Regions from separate parts of the Streptomyces sp. GMY02 genome, predicted to be linked through region 1. Evidence: riboswitches for the same ligand, from Rfam matches in the RefSeq annotation. Region 1 holds a riboswitch; each other region holds the start of a gene.
The links. A riboswitch is a leader RNA that binds a small molecule or an ion and turns the genes downstream of it on or off. The one in region 1 is predicted to bind cobalamin.
Positions count from the first base shown of each region.

Region 2: it holds a riboswitch for cobalamin, as region 1 does, so the genes downstream of both, KQY30_RS14580 (CbtB-domain containing protein) here and KQY30_RS11455 (ribonucleoside-diphosphate reductase subunit alpha) in region 1, are expected to answer to the same signal.
Region 3: it holds a riboswitch for cobalamin, as region 1 does, so the genes downstream of both, KQY30_RS28070 (cobalamin biosynthesis protein) here and KQY30_RS11455 (ribonucleoside-diphosphate reductase subunit alpha) in region 1, are expected to answer to the same signal.
Region 4: it holds a riboswitch for cobalamin, as region 1 does, so the genes downstream of both, metE (5-methyltetrahydropteroyltriglutamate--homocysteine S-methyltransferase) here and KQY30_RS11455 (ribonucleoside-diphosphate reductase subunit alpha) in region 1, are expected to answer to the same signal.

Region 1 covers NZ_CP077658.1:2,763,757-2,769,049, reverse strand. The annotation lists gene KQY30_RS11455 (ribonucleoside-diphosphate reductase subunit alpha) at 1-2,147, opposite strand, end outside; cobalamin riboswitch at 2,334-2,476, opposite strand; gene KQY30_RS11450 (GNAT family N-acetyltransferase) at 2,512-3,048, opposite strand; gene mctP (monocarboxylate uptake permease MctP) at 3,143-4,774, opposite strand; gene KQY30_RS11440 (DUF3311 domain-containing protein) at 4,771-4,977, opposite strand; gene KQY30_RS11435 (GntR family transcriptional regulator) at 5,175-5,293, opposite strand, start outside.
Region 2 covers NZ_CP077658.1:3,463,638-3,468,930, forward strand. The annotation lists gene cbiE (precorrin-6y C5,15-methyltransferase (decarboxylating) subunit CbiE) at 1-1,519, opposite strand, end outside; gene KQY30_RS14575 (CbtA family protein) at 1,724-2,548, opposite strand; gene KQY30_RS14580 (CbtB-domain containing protein) at 2,570-2,806, opposite strand; cobalamin riboswitch at 2,846-3,004, opposite strand; gene KQY30_RS14585 (histidine phosphatase family protein) at 3,173-3,937, shown strand; gene KQY30_RS14590 (TIGR03086 family metal-binding protein) at 4,086-4,655, opposite strand; gene KQY30_RS14595 (helix-turn-helix domain-containing protein) at 4,741-5,293, shown strand, end outside.
Region 3 covers NZ_CP077658.1:6,583,708-6,589,000, forward strand. The annotation lists gene KQY30_RS28065 (cobyric acid synthase) at 1-1,296, opposite strand, end outside; gene KQY30_RS28070 (cobalamin biosynthesis protein) at 1,293-2,387, opposite strand; cobalamin riboswitch at 2,420-2,562, opposite strand; gene KQY30_RS28075 (hypothetical protein) at 2,683-2,919, opposite strand; gene KQY30_RS28080 (inorganic phosphate transporter) at 2,963-4,192, opposite strand; gene KQY30_RS28085 (class II aldolase/adducin family protein) at 4,373-5,035, shown strand; gene KQY30_RS28090 (alpha/beta hydrolase) at 5,195-5,293, shown strand, end outside.
Region 4 covers NZ_CP077658.1:7,258,588-7,263,880, forward strand. The annotation lists gene KQY30_RS30920 (TVP38/TMEM64 family protein) at 199-900, shown strand; gene KQY30_RS30925 (enoyl-CoA hydratase/isomerase family protein) at 916-1,986, opposite strand; cobalamin riboswitch at 2,035-2,273, shown strand; gene metE (5-methyltetrahydropteroyltriglutamate--homocysteine S-methyltransferase) at 2,576-4,867, shown strand; gene KQY30_RS30935 (MFS transporter) at 4,922-5,293, opposite strand, start outside.

The DNA.
Region 1 (5,293 bases):
CGCGCCGCCGCCATGTCGATCAGCGCGCGCTGCGGGATCTCCCACGCCGTGCGGTACAGCGCGCGGATCTCCGCGGGGACGCCGCTGAGGCCCGCCACCGAGCCGTTCGACTCGCGCAGCGCCTCGCGCGAGCCCGAGTCCCAGGCGCCCAGCCTCTTCAGGTCCGCCACCAGATACGAGTTGACCTGGAGGAACTCACCCGACAGCGTCTCGCGCTTGAAGAGATTGGAGACCTGCGGCTCGATGCACTCGTACACCCCCGCGATCGACGCGATGGTGGCCGTCGGCGCGATCGCCAGGAGCAGCGCGTTGCGCATCCCGGTCGAGGCGATACGGGCGCGGAGCGCCGCCCAGCGCTCCGGCCAGACCGGCTCCACACCGTAGTGGTCGGGGTGCAGCACACCACGGGCGGCGCGGGTCCGGGACCAGGCGGGCAGCGGTCCTGAGCGCTCGGCGAGGTCGCAGGACGCCTCGTACGCGGCGAGCATGATCCGCTCGGCGATCCGCGTGGAGAGCGCGGCGGCCTCGGGGGAGTCGAAGGGGAGCCGCTTCTTGAAGAAGACGTCCTGGAGGCCCATGACCCCCAGACCCACCGGCCGCCACTTCGCGTTGGAGTTCCGGGCCTGCTCGGTCGGGTAGAAGTTGATGTCCACGACCCGGTCGAGGAAGGTCACGGCCGTACGGACCGTCTCGTCGAGCCGCTCCCAGTCGAACCCGTCGCCGGACGTACCCGGCGCGTCCCCTTCGCCCCGCTCGCCCGGATCCAGCACGAACGCGGCCAGGTTGACCGATCCCAGGTTGCACACGGCCGTCTCGCCGTCGTCCGTCACCTCCAGGATCTCCGTGCAGAGGTTGGACGAGTGGACGACCGCGCCGGGCGCGGCGGTCTGGTTGGCCGTACGGTTCGCCGCGTCCTTGAAGGTCATCCAGCCGTTACCGGTCTGCGCGAGGGTGCGCATCATCCTGCCGTACAGCTCGCGCGCCGGGACGGTCCTGCGGGCCAGCCCCGCCGCCTCCGCGTCGCGGTAGGCCCCGTCGAACTCCTCGCCCCACAGATCCACCAGCTCCGGCACATCGGAGGGCGAGAACAGCGACCACATGCCGTCCGCCTCCACCCGGCGCATGAACTCGTCCGGGATCCAGTGCGCCAGATTCAGATTGTGGGTGCGCCTGGCGTCCTCGCCGGTGTTGTCGCGCAGCTCCAGGAACTCCTCCAGATCCGCGTGCCAGGTCTCCAGATAGACACAGGCCGCGCCCTTGCGCCGGCCGCCCTGGTTGACCGCGGCGACCGAGGAGTCGAGGGTGCGGAGGAAGGGGACGATGCCGTTGGAGTGCCCGTTGGTGCCGCGGATCAGTGAACCGCGCGAGCGGACACGGGAGTACGGGATGCCGATGCCGCCCGCGTGCTTGGAGAGCCTGGCCACCTGGTGGTACCGCTCGTAGATCGAGTCCAGCTCGTCCAGCGGGGAGTCCAGCAGATAGCAGGAGGACATCTGGGGGTGGCGGGTACCGGAGTTGAAGAGCGTCGGCGAGGACGGCAGATACTCCAGCCGGCTCATCAGCCCGTACAGCGCGGCGACTTCGTCCAGCGCCCGCGCCGACTCGTCCTCCGCGAGTCCGCCGGCCACCCGCAGCATGAAGTGCTGCGGGGTCTCGATCACCCGGCGGGTGATCGGGTGCCTGAGCAGATAGCGGTCGTGGAGCGTACGCAGCCCGAAGTAGCCGAAGCGGTCGTCGGCCGCCGGATCGGCCAGCCGGTCGAGCCGGGCGGCGTGCAGCGCGACGAAACGGGCCGTACGGTCGGCGATCAGGCCCTCGCGGTGCCCGATCGCGACCGACGCCGAGAACGACACCGCGCCCTGGCCGGCCGCCTCCTCCGCGATCGCGCGGGTGAGCAGCCGGGCGGCGAGCCGGGAGTACGAGGGGTCCTCGGCGATCAGACCGGCGGCCGCCTCCACGGCGAGCCCGCGCAACTCGGCCTCGTCCGACCGGGCGTTACCGCCCCGGAGCGCGGCGGCGGCCACTCTGCCCGGGTCGGCGTCGGGCAGATCGGCGGTCAGTCCGGTCAGGACCCGCAGCAGCGCGTCGCCCGGTCCGCCGGCCGGTCCGGCGGCCGGCGCGTCGCCCCGGCCGTCGGGCCCGGTGATTCCCGGAGCGGCTGCCGCCGGATCCGCTGGCGCGATGGTCACGTGGTGCTCTCCCTCGCTCGGCTCCGGGCCGGCGCGAGGGAACACGGGGGCGCGCACCGCCGTACTCCCGGGATCCGGGCAGCACGCGGCGCGGCGTCCACCGGCCCAACCGCGAGGCCCGGACGTCTCGGCGCCCGGATCGGCCGACCCGGACGCACCGTCGGCAGGCGCTCGGACTCGCGGGCACGGCAAAGCGCACCACAGCACACCGTTGCGGGACAGTTCCGGATTCGCACCGGATTCCCCTGCGTCGACAGCGAGATCGAGCATACATCTGGTGGCTGGGAGTCGCGCCACCCCCCAGATGTAGTGTCGAGTACGGTCAGCCGCCCCCGGGCGCACCACCGTCGGCGGCGCCGGGCAGGTCCAGGACATAGGCGAGCAGCGGGAGATCCGGCAGCGGTTCCCAGTCCCGCTCCGGGGTCCTGACAAAGCCCAGGCGCTCATAGATCCGGTGGGCCTGCCGCATGGACGCCTGGGTCGACAGCACCAGCCGTATACAGCCCTCCGTGTCCTGGGCGCGCTCCACACAGGCGCGGACGAGCGCCTCGCCCACGCCTCTGCCACGGGCCGCCCGGTCGACCGCCAGCATCCGGAACTCGGCCTCGCCGTCCTGCGCGATGTCCGCCCAGGGCCCGCCGGCCAGGACCAGGGTGACCCCGCCCAGCACGGTCCCGCCCGGGTCCACGGCGGCCAGCACCTCCGCCTCGGCCGCCCGTGCGGCCACATCCCGCAGCGTGGGCAGATACGGGTCGTCCGCACCGAAGTCCAGGTGCCCGTCCGCGAGATACGCCTGCGCGGTGATGTCGCCGAGCCGCGCGTACTCCCCGGGCTCGGCCTCCCTGATCGTGAAGTCCATGCACCGAGTGTGCGCCATGGGTACGACAACGGGCCGCCGCGCCCCCTGACCAGCAGGGAAAGCGCGACGGCCCGAACGAACGGCTGATACCGGCTCAGTGCACCGGGTCGCCCGACGTCTCCTTCGCCGGCTCGACCCGTACCCCCGGATCCCCCGCGTCCGCCGTGTAGTCCGACGGGCTCGTCTCGTCCACGCCCTCGGGCGCCTTGACCGCCCGCATCACGAACGTCAGCACCACCGTGACCACCACGTTCAGCACGAACGCCGTCAGACCGATGTAGCCGATCTCGCCGATCCCCGGGATCTCCGCCGACGATCCGCCGAAGTGCTTCTGGGTGGGGCTCGCCACCCCGTACGCCGCGGCCGTCCCGTACAGCATGCCGACGCCCCAGCCGACGAGCAGTGCCCAGCGGTGGAACCAGCGGGTGAACAGGCCGCCGACCAGGGCCGGCATCGTCTGGAGGATCCAGATCCCGCCCAGCAACTGGAAGTTGATCGCCACCGTCTTGTCCATGGACAGCACAAAGACCAGCGCGCCCACCTTCACCAGCAGCGAGACCACCTTCGACACCTTGGTCTCCTGCGCCGGGGTCGCGTCCGGCCTGATGAAGTCCTTGTAGATGTTGCGGGTGAAGAGATTGGCCGCGGCGATCGACATGATCGCGGCCGGCACCAGCGCGCCGATCCCGATGGCCGCGAAGGCCACGCCCGCGAACCAGTCCGGGAACATGTTCTCGAAGAGCTGCGGGATCGCCAACTGCCCGTTGTCGACCTTGATTCCGGCGGCGATCGCCATGAAGCCCAGCAGCGCCAGCAGGCCGAGCATCAGCGAATACAGCGGCAGGATCGTGGTGTTGCGCCGGATCACATCGCGGCTGCGGCTGGACAGCGTCGCCGTGATGGAGTGCGGATACATGAAGAGCGCGAGCGCGGAACCGAGCGCCAGGGTGGCATAGCCCCACTGCCCGGCCTCGCCCGGTACGAGCGCTCCGCGCGGCGCGCCGGTCGCCGGATTGGTCTGTGCGAACGCCTCGCCCGCCTTGGCGAAGATGTCGTCGAAACCGCCCAGTTTGATGGGGATGTAGATGATGGCCACCGCGATCACCAGATAGATCAGGGTGTCCTTGACGAAGGCGATCAGCGCGGGCGCGCGCAGCCCTGACGAGTAGGTGTACGCGGCGAGCACCCCGAAGGCGAGAAGCAGCGGCAGGTCCTTGATGAACCAGTTGGTGTTCTCACCGCCGCCGAGGCCCATCACATCGAGCACCGCCTGGATTCCGACCAGTTGGAGTGCGATGTACGGCATGGTCGCGAGGATGCCGGTGAGCGCGACCGCCAGCGAGAGGCCCTTCGAGCCGAAGCGCCCCCGGACGAAGTCCGAGGTGGTGACGTACCCGTGCCGGTGCGAGACCGACCACAGCCTGGGCAGGAAGGTGAAGATCAGCGGGTAGACCAGAATGGTGTACGGCACGGCGAAGAAGCCGGCCGCGCCCGCCGCGTAGATCGCCGCCGGGACCGCCACGAAGGTGTACGCCGTGTAGAGGTCGCCGCCGAGCAGGAACCAGGTGACCCAGGTGCCGAACGACCGGCCGCCCAGGCCCCATTCGTCCAGGCTGTGCTCGTTCTCGGCCTTGCGCCAGCGCGCGGCCAGGAAGCCCATGACCGTGACGGCCACGAAGAAGAGGATGAAGACGGTGAGCGCCACACCGTTCACGCCGTCGGTCATCGTGACGCACCTCCCGCACGGGCGCGCTGGTCACGCTGCCAGAGCTGGTACGCGATCATGGTCAGCCCGGTCGAGACCAGCACCCAGGCCATCTGGTACCAGTAGAAGAACGGGATGCCGATGAAGACGGGCTCGGTCTTCGCGTACGAGCCGACCCAGAGCAGCGCCACAAAGGGCGCGACGAGGCAGACCGCTATCACCACGCGCGCGGGCGTGACTAATGGACGTCTGCTCGCGGCCGGCTTTTCTTCACGAACCCCTGACACTTCTGACACAGCGCATCCGTCCCCTCACTGATCGCCATTGATGAGCGCGAGGAAATCTACGGCAAAGGCATGTGAGGGGATAGGGCCGAACACCGAGCAGCCTGCGCGAACGCGAAGGAGACAGCGCCCGGTTGTCAGCGGGCGGGGCGCTTCAGGCGCGCCACGAACTTGTAGCGGTCGCCCCGGTAGACCGAGCGCACCCACTCCACCGGCTCTCCCGCGGCGTCGAGCGAGTGCCGCGAGAGCATCAGCA
Region 2 (5,293 bases), 700 kb from region 1:
GACCTGGGCCTGCCGCCGGGGCCGAGTCCGGCTGCGGCGCCACGGCGGACCCCGGGCCTGCACCCGGCACCGAGCCCGGACCCACAGCCGAGGTCGGCCCCGGCACCGAGCCCGAGCCCGGACGCGAGGCCAGCGCCAGCCCCGGTGCCGCATCCGGTCCCGGCGCCCCGGCCGCGCCCTTCGTCACCGACCACTGCGTCACCGGCATCGCCTGCCGCCAGCCCGTGAAACCGCCCACCGGTACGGCGTGGGCGACCGCCAGCCGTACCAGTTCGCCGCCGAAGCGGCCGTACCAGCGCGCCAGCAGCGCCTCGGACTCCAGCGTCACCGTGTTCGCCACCAGCCGGCCGCCCTCCGGCAGCGCGTCCCAGCAGGCGTCCAGCAGGCCCGGCGCGGTCAGCCCGCCGCCGACGAACACCGCGTCCGGCACCGGCAGCCCCGCCAGCGCGCCGGGCGCGGCTCCCGTGACGACCCGCAGGCCGGGGACGCCGAGCGCCCGCGCGTTGCGGCCGATGCGCTCCGCCCGTACGGGATCCCGCTCGACGGACACCGCCCGGCAGGACCGGTGCGTACGCATCCACTCGACCGCGATCGAACCCGACCCGCCGCCGATGTCCCACAGCAGTTCCCCCGGCGCGGGCGCCAGCGCGGCCAGCGTGGCGGCGCGGACATGGCGCTTGGTGAGCTGGCCGTCGTGCTCGTACGCCTCGTCCGGCAGGCCCGGCACGGCGCCGAGCCGGACCGCGCCCGGCGCACGACGGCACTCGACCGCCACCACATTCAGCGCATCGAACGCGGAAACAGGTACGGACACGGAAGCAGGTACAGACTCGGGAAGAGGTACAGACTCGGGAACAGGTACAGACGCGCGATCGGGATCAGACGCGGGAACGGGATCAGACGCACCCGCCCGCTCCTGCCAGTCCTCCGCGAGGCTCTCCGTCCGCCGTTCCCTTTCCCCGCCGAGCTGTTCGAGTACGTGCATACGGCTCGGCCCGTACCCCCGGTCCCGCAGCAGCGCCGCCACCTCGGCCGGTGTCGCCGCGCCCGCGCTCAGCACCAGGACCCGGCGGCCGTCGTACAGCGCGGCGGCGAGCCGCTCGACGGGCCGACCGACCAGGGTGACGACCTCCGTCTCTTCCACCGGCCAGCCGAGCCGGGCGCAGGCGTACGAGACGGACGACGGATGCGGCAGTACGCGCAGCGTCCCGGTCCCCGCGTCCGCCCCCACAACTTCCATGAGCGTGCGCCCGATCCCGTAGAACATCGGGTCCCCGCTGGCCAGTACGCACAGCCGCTGCCCGGCATGGGCCGCGAGCACCCCGGGTACGGCGGGCCGCAGCGGCGAGGGCCACACCACGCGTTCCCCCGCGCACTCGTCGCGCGGCAGCAGCTCCAACTGCCGGGCGCCGCCCACGATCACCCCGGCCGCACGCAGCGCGTCCCGCCCGGGCGCGGAAAGCCCGGCCCAGCCGTCGGCACCGATCCCGACGACGGTCACCGGGGGCGGGACGGTCACCGAGGGCGGAGGCGAGGCGGAGGTGAAGGACGGTGCGCTCACCGGGGGCAAGGCGGAGGCAGGGGGTGGTGCGCTCACCGGGAAACACCTCTGAGCTGGAACATGCTGGAAAAAGACCGACCTTGCACTCTACTGTCCGTATTTCACTGCCCGTACTTCTCCAGCATGTTCCCGCCGTCCCCCGCGCCCGCCGCGCCCGTCAGGTCAGGGCCGTACGGATCCGCTCAAGCCCGCTTCCGCGCCCGAGGCGGCCCGCGCGGCACGCGGCATGAGCACCCGCTCCGCCATCGCCCCGAAGATCAGCCCGAAGGCCGTCCACAGCAGCGCCTGCACGCCCAGCGAGGCCAGGCGGAATTCCCAGAGGAGAGCCGCCGGGAAGGTTTCCCGTACGGCATCGGAGTTGGCGGGCAGGACAAGACAGGCGACCGCCACGGCGGCCACATATCCGGCTCCGGCGACGACGGACGCGTTCCAGTTGCCCAGCCGCGGAGCGAGCCTCCGGCCCGCGATGACGGCGATGACGGCCAGCAGCACGCTGAGCACGATCATCAGGAAGAAGAGCGTGGTGCGCTTGCCGATGGTGTCCGGGTTGCCCACCGCGGGCGGGGTCGCCGGATACTTCAGGAACGGCACCAGATAGACCGTGGTGAAGGCCGCGCCCGCGATCAGTGCCGCGGTCGCCCTCGGCCCGAACCGGCCGATCCTGCCCAGACAGACGGAGAAGACCAGCGAGGCGATGCCGCCCAGGGCCACTCCGTACACCAGGACACCGGTGGCCAGCCCGAACGTCGACTGGACCGGCCTGCTGACCAGTTCCTCTTCCTCTTCCTCTCCCTCTTGCTCCGCTGCCGCCGCGGTGTGCCCGGCGTGCTCGTTCGCCGCCGGTGCGGACTGTGTCTCCTCCAGCGCGATGGAGTCCCGTACGGAGGGCTCACCGGCCACATACGCCAGCGCGAACGCGAAGAGTCCGGCCAGCACGCCCGCGATCATGCCGCGGACCAGGAGAGTTCTGACGGTGGAGGCATGCATGTGCGTGATCTCCGTCAGCGGTCAGTGGCAGGGGAAACCGAGCAGATGACGGCCGTCGTGCACCCATTCGTGCACTTCCGCTCCCGAGAACACCGAGGTGGCGCCCTGTTCGGCGCCGACGAAGTAGAGCAGGACCAGCATCAGGGTGCCCACGAACACGGCCCACGGCAGCACCGCGCGCAGTGGAAGCGGTGTCACCGGGTGGGTGGCGCCGGTGGCGACGGACGGAACGACCGGCGGCGCGATGGACTCAGCCATGACGGAACCTCCTTGGGGAACTCGCGTCCCATTCAGTGGAGCTCGAACGACGGCCGTCGGGTCTGACTCACCGGGCTCCGTACCGCCTGCGCGCTGTTACGCGGCGGCCGGCACCCGGCATACAGTGGCGCGACCGTGCCGGACTCTCACCGGACTTCCGTCTTGCCGTCGTATATACCGACGTGAAGGTACCGCGATCCGGCAGACCGGCCAAGAGGCCCTCGGCGCGGCCCCGACCGGCGACGTGCCCGGAGTAACCCGCCCGGGGACCGGCCCGGAAACCGGCCCGACGGGGAGCCCGGCCCAACTGGCGGGCCCGGCAGGCCTGGAGTGCGGGCCCGGCAGCCCTGGAGCGAGGAGAGCCGTATGACGACCCGGGTGATGTTCATCTCACCGGCCATCAGCACAGCACTGCGCGAGGCGCGTTTCGCCACCGTCGAGGACGTCGAGGCCGACATCGCGGCGTCCGGGACCGCGACGTCCGGGACTGTGACCTCCGGAACCGCGGCGTCCGGGAGCGCGGCGTCCGGAACCGCGACCTCCCGTAGCGACACGACCGGGACCGACAGCTCCAGGACCGGGACCGGCACCTCCGGAATCGCGACCGACGTGCTGGACGCTCTCGACCCGCTGGGGCTCCGGCAGGCGGAAGCGGTACGGGAGAGCTTCCCCCGTACCGCCGCCCTGTACGTCTCCCCCTCGGCGCGCTGCCGCCGTACCGCCGAGGTCCTCGGTCTGGACGCCAAGCCACTGCCGGACCTCGCGCCCTGCGCGATGGGCCGCTGGCAGGGCCGGACACTCGACGAAGTGGCCGCCGCGGAACCGGAGTCGGTGGCCGCGTGGCTCTCCGACCCGGCCGTCGCGCCGCACGGCGGGGAGTCCCTGCGGACCTTCCACACCCGCGTCGCCGACTGGCTGGACACCCTCGGTTCCGAAACGGTCGCCGGCGGGCGCGTCATCGCCGTGGCCGAGCCGGACGTCATCCGCGCCGCCGCGGTCCACGCCCTCGGCGCGGGTCCCGGGTCGTTCTGGCGGATCGACATACAGCCGCTGTCCGCCGTCGAACTCAGCGGGCGCGGCGGCCGGTGGAATCTCCTCGGCGGCCGCCCCCTGCACACTGCCACCCCCTGAGGCCACCCCCTGCGCGCCACGGGTTCCGGCACGCGCCGGCCGCCCAGCGCACCCCGCCGGACAGCGCCGCGAGCGTGCGTGCCGGGCCACGCGAGCCCCGCGAGCCCGGGCCAGATCAGCGAGATCGGCAAGATCGGCAAGACACTCCCTAGCGTCGCGTCCAGCCCGGGTCGCGGCCCGTCTCGGCGAGCAGTACCTCGAACGGACCCGCGTCCTCCGCGACCGGCACCGGTTCCCCGAACATCCCCATCTCCCGTCCCATCGGCGCCAGAGCCCTGAACTCCTCCCCGACCACGTCCAGAAGCACCCCGGCCGGCTCGTACGGCTGCCCCGTCGCCCGCGCCAGGTCCCATCCGTGCACCGTCAGATCGCCGAGCACCATCGCGCCGACCGTCCTGGCCGGCAACCCCATGGCCCCCGTGGTGCCCTCGTCCGCGCCCGGCACGGCCCACGCCTCGACGAGCCGTACGGTCTCCTCCGCGAACCGCTCGCGCCACGCCCCCTCCAACGGCTCGGGCGGGACCGTGAAATCGGCGTCCTTCTTGGCCGCGAGCGCCTGGAAGTTCACGACGACCTGGAAGAGATGGGCCGCCAGCGCGCGTACGTCGTACTCACTGCACGGCGTCGGCGCGCCGAGCTGCTCATCGGTGATGCCACGGACGACGGTGACGGTACGGTCGGCCGCCGCCTCCAACATGTTGCTGATCTTGTCGCTCATGGCCCGACCGTACGAATCGCCGCCGCCCGCCGTCTTGAACAAACACGACAGGTCACGGCGGACAAACGCGGCATAGGATCCGGCCATGGCAGGTCCGCGGCGCGACACCCGGGGCATCGTCGACGCCCCGGGGCTTTTCGCGCGCGTACGGTTCCGGCGCCGCGCACCGGCGCCGTCCCTGCGGCCGTATCTGGAGCACTACTGGCTGATCGACTGGGATCTGGACCAGCCGTATGTCTCGCAGGTGGTACCGCACCCCTCGGTCAACGTGGTCTTCCAGCGGTTCGGGTACGGGCCCGGCGGCTCGTCCTTCGCGGAGGTGGCGGGCATCGGCCTGGAACTGTTCAGCCAGCGGCTGGAGGGGCGGGGCCGGGTGTGCGGGGTGCAGTTCAGGCCGGGCGGCTTCCGGCCGTTCGCGCCACGGTGGCCCGTATCGGAGTGGACAGGGCGGCGGGTGCCGCTCGGCGAGGTCATGCCGGCGACGGACGCGGACATCGAGACGGTGCTCGGCGACGATGAGGCCGGTGGGACCGGAGAGGCTGCCGGGGCCTGTGGGGCCGGGGAGGACGCCCGGGTGGCCGCGCTCGACACGTATCTCCTGGGCATCGGGCCGCGCCCGGATCCGCAGGCCGACCAGG
Region 3 (5,293 bases), 3.8 Mb from region 1:
GTGATGGATCTCGTACCCCTCCACCGCCTCACCGAGGGCGATCCCGGACGGTCTGGCCAGGGTCTTCGCGGGCTCGAACCGCACCCGTACGGGCAGCAGTCCCAGCCCCGCGACGGCGCCCGCCCGTGACTCCACCTCGTCGTCGATGTGCTCGCCGAGGATCTGGTAGCCGCCGCAGATCCCCAGCACGGGGCGCCCCTCGGCGGCCCGCCGCGCCAGGGCGTCGGCGAGCCCGCGCTCCCGCAGCCAGGCCAGCGCCCGCACGGTGCCGCGGGTGCCGGGCACCACCACGAGGTCCGCGTCCACCAGCTCCTCGGGCCGGTCGACGAACCGCACCACGACCCCTGGTTCCGCCGCCAGCGCGTCCACATCGGTGAAGTTGGACATCAGCGGCACGGCGCAGACCGCGACCCGGAGCACCTCCTCGCCGTGCGGGGGCGCCGCCGGTGCCCCGCGCACGGCGGCACCGTTCCGGGACACCCGCAGCCCGTCCTCCTCGTCGATACCGAGGCCGTGCCGCCAGGGGAGCACCCCCAGCGTGGTGCGTCCGGTCAGCCCGCGGAGCATCTCGAGGCCCGGTTCCAGCAGCGACACATCACCCCGGAACTTGTTCACCAGATACCCCGCGACCAGCGCCTGGTCCTCGGGGCTCAGCAGCGCGGTCGTACCGAAGAAGGAGGCGAAGACCCCGCCCCGGTCGATGTCGCCGACCACCATCACGGGCAGCCGCGCGGCCCGTGCGATGCCCATGTTCACGATGTCCGTACGGCGCAGATTGATCTCGGCGGGGCTGCCCGCGCCCTCGCAGATCACCGCGTCATGCGTGGCGCGCAGCTCCTCCAGGCACTCCAGGACGGTCCCGAGCAGGGCTTCTTGACGCCCGCCGCGCAGGGCCCTTCCCGACGGCGCTTCGCCATCCGCCCTGTCTGTGTCAATCCCGTTTGTCCCGTCCGTTCCGACTGTGCCGAAGAAGCCCTTGGCGCTCAGCTCGCCCACCGGCCGCCCCATCAGCACCACTTGACTGCTGCGGTCTCCACCGGGCTTGAGCAGCACGGGATTCATCAGCGCGGTCGGCTCCACCCGGGCCGCCTGCGCCTGCATCGCCTGCGCCCGCCCGATTTCCGCGCCCTCGCGCGTCACGAACGAATTGAGCGACATGTTCTGCCCCTTGAAGGGCGCGACCTTCACCCCTCGGCGTACCAGCCACCGGCAGATCCCCGCCGTGACGACGCTCTTGCCCGCGTCGGAGGTGGTCCCGGCCACCAGCAGCCCACCGCCGCGCCCGCCCCGGCTCATCCACGCCCCCATCGGTCCGTCGAGTTGATGGCCGTACGGTCCGCCGCGCCGTGTGCGGAAGCGGAGGCCGAAGCTGAGGCCGAGGCCGAGGCCGTACGGCGTATCGCCCCGTACGCGAACCGGCCCGCGACACAGGCCGCGAGGGCCAGCCCGCTCACCCGGCGCGACAGCCGTACCGCCCGCTCGATGTCGGTCGTCCTCACCGGCCGCCCGTCGCCGTTCAGTACGGGCCGGTGCTCCACCCGCCCGCCGTACGCCAGCGTCCCGCTGAGCCGTACGCCCAGTGCGCCGGCGAACGACGCCTCCACCGGGCCCGCGTTGGGGCTCGGATGCTTCCGAGCGTCCCGCCACACCGCCCGCAGTGCCCCGCGCGGATCGTCACCGGCCAGGACGGCCAGCGCGGCGGTCAGCCGGGCCCCGGGCCAGCCGGCCAGATCGTCGAGCCGGGCCGACGCCCACCCGAACCGGCCATACACGGCCGACTTGTGACCCACCATCGCGTCCAGGGTGTTCACGGCGCGGAACCCCACGAGCCCCGGCACCCCCGCGACCGCGCCCCACAGCAGCGCGCCCACGACGGCGTCCGAGGTGTTCTCGGCGACGGACTCCACGACGGCGCGGGCCAGCTCAGGACCGCTCAGGCTCTGCGGATCGCGCCCGCACAGGTGCGGCAGCCGCTCCCTCGCCAGCTCGATGTCCCCGGCGTCGAGCGCCGCGCCGATGGCACGCGCCTCCCGGCCCAGGGATGTACCTCCGACCACGGACCAGGTGGCCACGGCGGTCAGCGCGACGGACGCGGTACGGCCTGCCCTCGCGCCGCCCGTGCCTTCAGCGGCCCGGGCGGCGAGCAGAGCGAGGCCGACGGCGCCTCCGGCGCACACCAGCGTGTGCAGCGCGCCCCAGCCACGGTGGTTGTGCCACAGCACCCGCTCGACCGCCCCCGCCGCCCGGCCGAACGCGGCCACCGGATGACCCCGGCGCGGATCGGCGAACAGCCGGTCGCCCAGCAGGCCGGCGGTGGCGCCGTACGCGAAGACCCGCTCGGCGGCCGAACCGCCACCGCGCATGGCGGACGAACCGCTGCCAGGCATGGCGACTTGTCCTCACTCAGGGTCCGCGCCCCGGCTCGACGTGGTGCGGCGGCGAGAGTTCCTGGCTCCTGGGACAGGGCTCCCAGTGACAGTGGCGGGACCGCGCCGGATTCGCACCGGCTTCCTCTTCTGCCGTCGTAAATGGCCCCGGAAGTCCACCACGCTGCGCAAACACCCGTCAACTCATCCTTGACCTGCGACGGGACAGTGTGCGAAGCCCCACACTGGCCGCGGTCCGGCGGGGAACGCACCCGGAGCAGACGCCGAGCCGACCCCGAGCGGACCGGACGACGGTTCAGGCCACGATCAGCCGGATCCCGTACGCCACAGCGGCCACACAGAGCGCGAAGCAGGCATACGCGCCCGCCCGCGCCAGACCCGCCGTACCCGCCCCGCCGTGCCCGGCGGTGGCGGTGGCGGACTCGTGCTTGGCCAGTCCGACCACGCCCAGGGTGAACAGCCCCACGAGCCCGACGGTCGCCGCCAGACTGACCCCGAAGACGGAGCCGAGCGCCGCCCAGTCGATCTTCATGCCCATCCCTCTTTTTCTTTTCTTTCCCGCGCCGTGGCGCTGCTCAGACCCGGGCGGTGCGCGCCGGTTCGCCCGTGCCGCCCGGAGGCGCCGGGATGGTGGTCGACAGATCCCCCGTGGCCGCGGGGGAGGGGGTGACGGCGGGGGCGGTCCTGCCACCCGGCTCACCGGTCGCGGTCTCGTTGACATTGGTGTGGTCGACCGGGCGTCGGCGTGCGGCGAGCCAGATCGCGCCGGAGAGCACGACCAGCAGTGCGGCGACGACCGAGACACCCCAACTGCCCTGCCTCGTCAGGAACTCCGCGCCTGCGGCCACCAGTCCGGCGGCGGGCAGCGTCAGCCCCCAGGCGGCGAACATCCGGCCCGCGGTGGACCAGCGGACCGTACCGCCCCGGCGCCCGAGCCCCGCGCCCATCACCGCGCCCGAGCAGGACTGCGTGGTGGAGAGCGAGAAGCCCAGATGGGAGGAGGCCAGGATGACGGTCGCGGCACTGGTCTGGGCGGCGAAACCCTGCTGCGGCCGGAGATCGGTGAGGCCGGTGCCCATGGTGCGGATGATGCGCCAGCCCCCGAGGTACGTACCGAGCGCGATCGCCGTACCGGCCGAGACGATCACCCACAGCGGCGGATTGGCACCGGGTGCGAGAACACCGCCGGTGACCAGCGCCAGCGTGATGACCCCCATGGTCTTCTGCGCGTCGTTGGTGCCATGGGCGAGGGAGACCAGTCCGGCCGAGGCGATCTGCCCGGCGCGAAAGCCCTTGGCGGTGGCCCGGTCGTCGGTGCGGCGGCCGATCCGGTACGTCAGCCTCGTCGCGAGCAGGGCCGCCAGACCCGCGACGACGGGCGCGGCCAGCGCGGGAATCAGCACCTTGGTGACGACGACACCGCCATTGACCCCGGAGGTGCCGACCGACATCAGGGTCGCGCCGATCAGTCCGCCGAACAGCGCGTGCGACGAACTCGACGGCAGTCCGAGCAGCCAGGTGAGCAGGTTCCAGAGGATGGCGCCGACCAGCGCCGCGAAGATCACCTCGGTCCTGATGCCGTTCTCGTTGATGAGCCCGCCGGAGATCGTTTTGGCGACCTCCACGGAAAGGAACGCGCCGACCAGATTCAGCACGGCCGACATGGCCACCGCGGTCCGGGGTTTCAGCGCGCCCGTCGAGATGGTCGTCGCCATCGCGTTGGCGGTGTCATGGAAACCGTTGGTGAAATCGAACACGAGCGCTGTCACGATCACGATCCCGAGCAGCAGTGTGATGTGTTCCATGTACCGAATACCCAGGCAATCGTGTGAGGTCGGTGGCCTCGGTGAACGTAGGGAGTCAGAGTGAACGGGAGGTGAACTCCGGGCGCCTTTGTGGTGTCCCGGATCGGCGTCGCGCGCCTCCGTTCGAGTGACCCGGAGCGCGGTGCGCGCCCGGCCCGGCGCTGCTGGCAGGATCGCCGTATGACCGATCAGCAGACACAGGACGCGATCGCGCGCGCATGGCGGGATCTGGTGGACACCGCCCGCAGAACGGCCGCGGAGGGACTGGTCGTTGGCACCTCGGGCAATGTGTCCGTACGGGTCGGGGAACTGATTCTGGTCACACCCAGCGGAGTCCCGTACGAGCGGCTCGGCCCGGAGGACGCCGTCGGGGTCGATACGGACGGCCGCCAGGTCCTCGGCGAGTTCACCCCGACGAGTGAGCTGCCACTGCACCTCGCGGTGTACCGCAGCACCTCCGCGCAGGCCGTGGTGCACACCCACGCGGTGCACGCGACCGCCGTCTCCACGCTCGTGTCCGAACTGCCGCTGATCCACTACATGTCGGCGGCGCTCGGCGGACCGGTCCGCGTCGCTCCGTACGCCCTGTACGGCACGGACGAGCTGGCCGCAGGGATGCTCGACGCGCTGCGCGGGCGCAGCGCCTGTCTGCTCCAGAACCACGGCACGGTCACCTACGGCGCCACCCTCGCCCAGGCCTACGACCGCACCGCCCAGCTCGAATGGATGGCCCGCCTCTGGCTCACCGCCAGCTCGGTGCCCGGCCGCACGCCCTCCCTGCTGTCCGAGGACCAGCTCGGCGAGGTGGGCGAGAAACTGAAGGGCTACGGCCAGAAGCCCTGAGCCGAACCCGGGGGAGCCCGGCCCGAACCCCGAGGCGCCCGGCCCGAACCCTCTGGAGTACGGGCGCGCTCCCCGCCCGCGCCGCCCCGTCCCCGTACCCCCGCACCCCGACGGACGCGCCCGGTGGCCGGGGCGGGCGGCGGTGACGACACTGGGACCGTGCGCCCGGCTACAGCGACGGCAGCGGCCGTCTCCACCGTGATCGGCGTCGGCGCGGCCGCGGTCGCGGCCGGCCGGCTCGCCGGTGACGCCGCGCTC
Region 4 (5,293 bases), 4.5 Mb from region 1:
CCAGCCCGTCCGCCCGCGTCGAACGATTTTCCGCCGGGCCGCAGTTGGCCGACTCCTGCCGTGGGACCGCCCGAGGCGCCGCTGACCGGCGCGTTCTTCGACCCGGTGTGCCCGTGTTGTGCCGGACACACGCCGGACGGGAGGCCTCCGTCACCAGGCCCCCGGCGACCGGACATCTTCGTCGGTTACGCTCCCCGCGTGCTCGACACCGCCCCCCGGTCCTCGCGAAGCCTCGCGCTCCGTTGCTACCGGGCACTTCTCTCGCCCTGGGCGAGATTCGCCGTACTCGTGGTGCTGCTCGGTGCCGCGGCCACGGTGGTGCTGCTCTATGAGCCGCAGAAGCTGCTGTCCGACGGCTGGCTGCCACGCGTCGGCGGGGGCGTCGCCGTGGTGCTGTTCACCGTGGGGTACGGGCTGTGCGCCACCGCGTTCGTACCGCGCCCGCTGCTCAACATCGCCTCCGGCGCGCTCCTCGGTTCGTATCTCGGGCTGGTCGCCGCGCTCGCCGGGACGGTGCTGAGCGCGGCCATGTCCTTCGGGCTCGGGCGCATGCTGGGCCAGGACGCCCTCCGTCCGCTGCTGCGGGGCCGCTGGCTGAAGGCGATAGACCGTCAGCTCAGCACCCACAGCTTCCGGTCGATGCTGATCATCCGGCTCTTCCCCGGTGTGCCGTTCGCCCCGATCAATTACGGCGCGGCCGTCTCCCGGATGCGCTGGACACCGTTCCTGCTGGCGACCCTGATCGGTTCGATCCCCAACAACGCGGCGTATGTGGTCGCGGGCAGCCGCGCCGCCTCGCCGACCTCGCCGGTGTTCCTGATCGCGATGGGGTTCATCGTGGTCAGCGGGCTGGTCGCGGCGGTGGTCGCCTGGCGCAAGCGCCACCACCTCCGCCGCTGACCACGCGCTCCGCCCTCAGACCCCGCCGGCCAGTCCGAGGTCGCCGCCCGGCGGCGGGGCGAAGAACCGCGCCACATCCGCCTCCGTGACCTGCGCCAGCTCCTTCGGGGACCACCGCGGCCTGCGGTCCTTGTCGATGACCTGCGCCCTGATCCCCTCCACCAGATCGGGCGTGGCCAGCGCGGCGCACGAGGCCCGGTACTCCTGGTCGAGCGCCTCCTCCAGCGTCGGCAGCAGACGGACCCGGCGCAGCGCTTCCAGGGTTGCCTTGAGCACGGTGGGCGACCGCGTCAGGATCGTCTCGGCGGCCTCCTTCGCCGCGGGCAGACCGGTGGCGAGCAGCCGCTCGACGATCTCTTCCACGGTGTCCGCCGCGTAGCAGGGGTCGATCCACTCACGGTCCGCGGCGAGTTGGCCCTCGGGCGCGGCCGTCCCGTACCCCCGTACCGTCGCGGTCACGTGCGCCGCCTCACGTACGTCGGGGCCGGCGAGCGCGGTCCGTACGGCGTCCAGCCGCTCGGCGGGTACGAAGTGATCCGCGAGGCCGCAGAGCAGCGCGTCGGCGGCGCCCACCGCCCGGCCGGTGAGGGCGAGATGGGTGCCCAGCTCGCCCGGTGCGCGCGAGAGGAGATGTGTGCCGCCGACATCGGGGACGAGGCCGATGCCGGTCTCGGGCATGGCGACCGCCGACCGTTCGGTGACGATCCGGACGGTGCCGTGCGCCGAGACACCGACGCCGCCGCCCATCACAATGCCGTCCATCAGTGCCACATAGGGCTTGGGGAAGCGGGCGATCCGGGCGTTGAGCCGGTACTCGTCGCGCCAGAAGGTGGGTGAGGCGGCGCCGCCGGTGCGCGCGTCCTCATGGATCGCGCGGATGTCGCCGCCGGCGCACAGCCCGCGCTCGCCGGCGCCCGAGATGATCACCGCTGTCACGCTCTCGTCGTTCTCCCACCGGGCGAGCGCCTCGGTGATCCGCAGCACCATGGGGTGGGTGAGCGCGTTGAGCGCGCGGGGCCGGTTGAGCGTGATGCGGGCGGTGCGGCCCGCCCGGTCGAGCAGTACCGGTTCGTCTTCGTGGACCATGGCGCCAGTATTCAGGACCCATGTTTCGAGCATGTCGAGTTCCGGACCTATGCTGGACGCGCAGTCGGTTCGCCCTGTCCGCCAGGCAGGCGCGTCGCAAGAGGGAACCCGGTGGGAATCCGGGACTGCCCCGCAGCGGTGAGTGGGAACGACCGCCGTCATACGCACTGGACGCACCGCGTCCGGGAAGCGACGGCCAGTAGATGCCTTGTCCGCGTACGCACATCGCGTACAGGCACAAGGCGCGCCCGCGAGTCCGAAGACCTGCCACTGCCCGTGTGCGAGGACCGCGCACGGAGATCTCGGTGACCTCGTGGGCGGGTCGGCGGATACGGGCGGGCGCACGCCACATGGCTGCGTGGCACATGGATGTACGGCACATGGCTGTGTCGCACATGGGTGTGCGGCACATGTGGGCGCCGCACATGGCTGTGCGGCACACGGTGTGGCGGTACCTGCCCCGGCTTCCGTTCCTTCGCCGCACACGAGTCCCGCCGGGATCGCTCCCGTACGACTCGCGAAGGAGAGTCCCGTGACACCCACGTCCGCAGCCGCGGCACCCCGGTCGGAACGGCAGGGCCGGCGGCCCGTGCCCAGGTCCACCGTCCATGGCTACCCCCGCCAGGGCGCCGACCGGGAACTGAAGAAAGCGATCGAGGGGTACTGGAAGGGCCGGGTCACCGCGGACGCGCTGCGGGAGACCGCCGCCGGGCTGCGCCGCGACACCTGGCGCGAGCTGGCCGACGCCGGACTCGACGAAGTGCCCACCGGCCACTTCTCGTACTACGACCACGTGCTCGACACCAGCGTCATGGTCGGCGCGGTCCCGGCCAGGCACCGGGCCGCCGTCGAGGCCGACGCGCTCGACGGCTACTTCGCCATGGCGCGCGGTGCCCAGGACGCCGCGCCGCTGGAGATGACCAAGTGGTTCGACACCAACTACCACTACCTCGTCCCCGAGTTGGGACCGGACACGGTCTTCACCGCCCACTCCGGGAAGCAGACCGGTGAACTGCGCGAGGCCCTCGCCCTCGGTCACACCGGCGCCCGGCCGGTGCTGCTCGGGCCGGTCACCTATCTGCTGCTCGCCAGGCCCGCGCCCGGGGTGGCCGCCGGATTCGAGCCGCTCACCCTGCTCGACCGGCTGCTGCCGGTGTACGCGGAGGTGCTGGCCGATCTGCGCGCGGCCGGCGCCGAGTGGGCGCAGATCGACGAGCCCGCCCTGGTCCAGGACCGCACGCCCGCCGAACTGAACGCGGTCGCCCGCGCCTACCGCCATCTCGGGGCGCTCACCGACCGGCCCCGGCTGCTGGTCGCCTCGTACTTCGACCGGCTCGGCGAGGCCCTGCCCGTACTGGCCAAGGCACCTGTCGAGGGGCTCGCGCTGGACTTCACAGGCCCTGCCGCCGCCAATCTCGACGATCTCGCGGCCGTCGGCGGGCTGCCCGGCAAGCGGCTGGTCGCCGGGGTGGTCGACGGGCGCAATGTGTGGATCAACGATCTCGCGGCCTCGCTGACGACCCTCGCGACCCTGCTCGGTCTCGCCGAGCGGGTCGATGTGTCGGCATCCTGCTCGCTGCTGCATGTCCCGCTGGACTCCGCCGCCGAGAAGGATCTCGATCCGCTGCTCGTCCGCTGGCTGGCCTTCGCCCGCCAGAAGACCGACGAGGTCGTCACCCTCGCCCGCGGTCTCGCCCGGGGCACGGACACCGTCGCCGCCCGGCTCGCCGCCAACCGCGCCGATCTGGCGTCCCGGGCCTCCTCGGGCGTCACGCACGATCCCGTCGTACGGGCCCGCTGTGCGGCCGTGACGGGCGCGGACGCCCGCCGGGAGCAGCCGTACGCCGAGCGCGCCGCCGCGCAGCGTGAGCGGCTCGCTCTGCCGCCACTGCCGACGACGACCGTCGGATCGTTCCCGCAGACCGCCGAGTTGCGCACGGCACGCGCCGAACTGCGGGCGGGGCAGCGGGACACGGCCGGTTACGACGAGCGCGTCCGGGCCGAGATCCGCGAGGTGATCGCCTTCCAGGAGAAGGCGGGCATCGATGTCCTGGTGCACGGCGAGCCCGAACGCGACGACATGGTGCGGTACTTCGCCGAGCGCCTCACCGGATTCCTGGTCACTCGGCACGGCTGGGTCCAGTCGTACGGCACCCGCTATGTCCGGCCGCCGGTGCTCGCGGGGGATGTCTCCCGGCCCGCCCCGATGACGGTCGACACGATCTCGTACGCGCAGTCGCTGACCACCCGGCCCGTCAAGGGAATGCTGACCGGGCCCGTCACCATGCTGGCCTGGTCGTTCGTCCGTGACGACCAGCCGCGCGGCGCGACCGCCCGGCAGGTGGCGCTCGCGCTGCGGGACGAGGTCGCGGATCTGGAGGCGGCCGGTACGGCAGTGATCCAGGTCGACGAACCGGCGCTCCGCGAGACCCTGCCCCTGCGCGCGGCGGACCGGTTGGCGTATCTGGACTGGGCGACCGAGGCGTTCCGGCTGACGACCTCCGGGGTCGGCCCGAGCACCCAGATCCACACGCACATGTGCTACGCGGAGTTCGGCGACATCCTGCCGGCCATCGAGGATCTGGACGCCGATGTGATCAGTCTGGAGGCGGCTCGCTCACATATGCGGGTCGCCGGCGAACTGGCGGCGGCGGGCTATCCGCGCGAGGCGGGACCAGGGGTGTACGACATCCACTCACCGCGGGTGCCGTCGGCCGAGGAGATGACCGCCTTGCTGGCCAGGGGACTTGAGGCGATCCCGCCGGAGCGGCTGTGGGTGAACCCCGACTGCGGGCTGAAGACCCGGAGCTGGGCGGAGGTCCGTACGTCCCTGGAGAACCTGGTCGCCGCAGCCCACCGCACCCGGGGGCCGGTCTCCTAGCGCGCCGTCTCCGGGCCGTCCTCCCGGCCCGGCCCGCTCGGCCGCCCCGGGTCCTCAGACCGGTCTCACCTCGTCCGGCGAGACAGGATCCGGGGCGGTCCGCGCGACGGGCGCCCCGGTCTTCTCCGGCTTCTCCGATGTGCGGCGGGTCAGACGCCGTACATCGGGGACGGTCAGGACCGCCGCCGTCAGCAGGACGATCAGCGCCGAGCAGCCCCACAGCGCCGTACTCCGCCCGAAGGCGCTCTCCGCCGGGCCCGCGAGTGCCGTGGCCAGCGGAATCATGCCCACCGAGCCCAGCCAGTCGTAGGCCGAGACACGGGACAGCTTCTCCTCCGGGATCTCCTGGTGCAGCGAGGTCATCCACGAGACACCGAAGACCTCGATGGAGACCCCCGTCAGGAACATCACCGCCGCCAGCCCCAC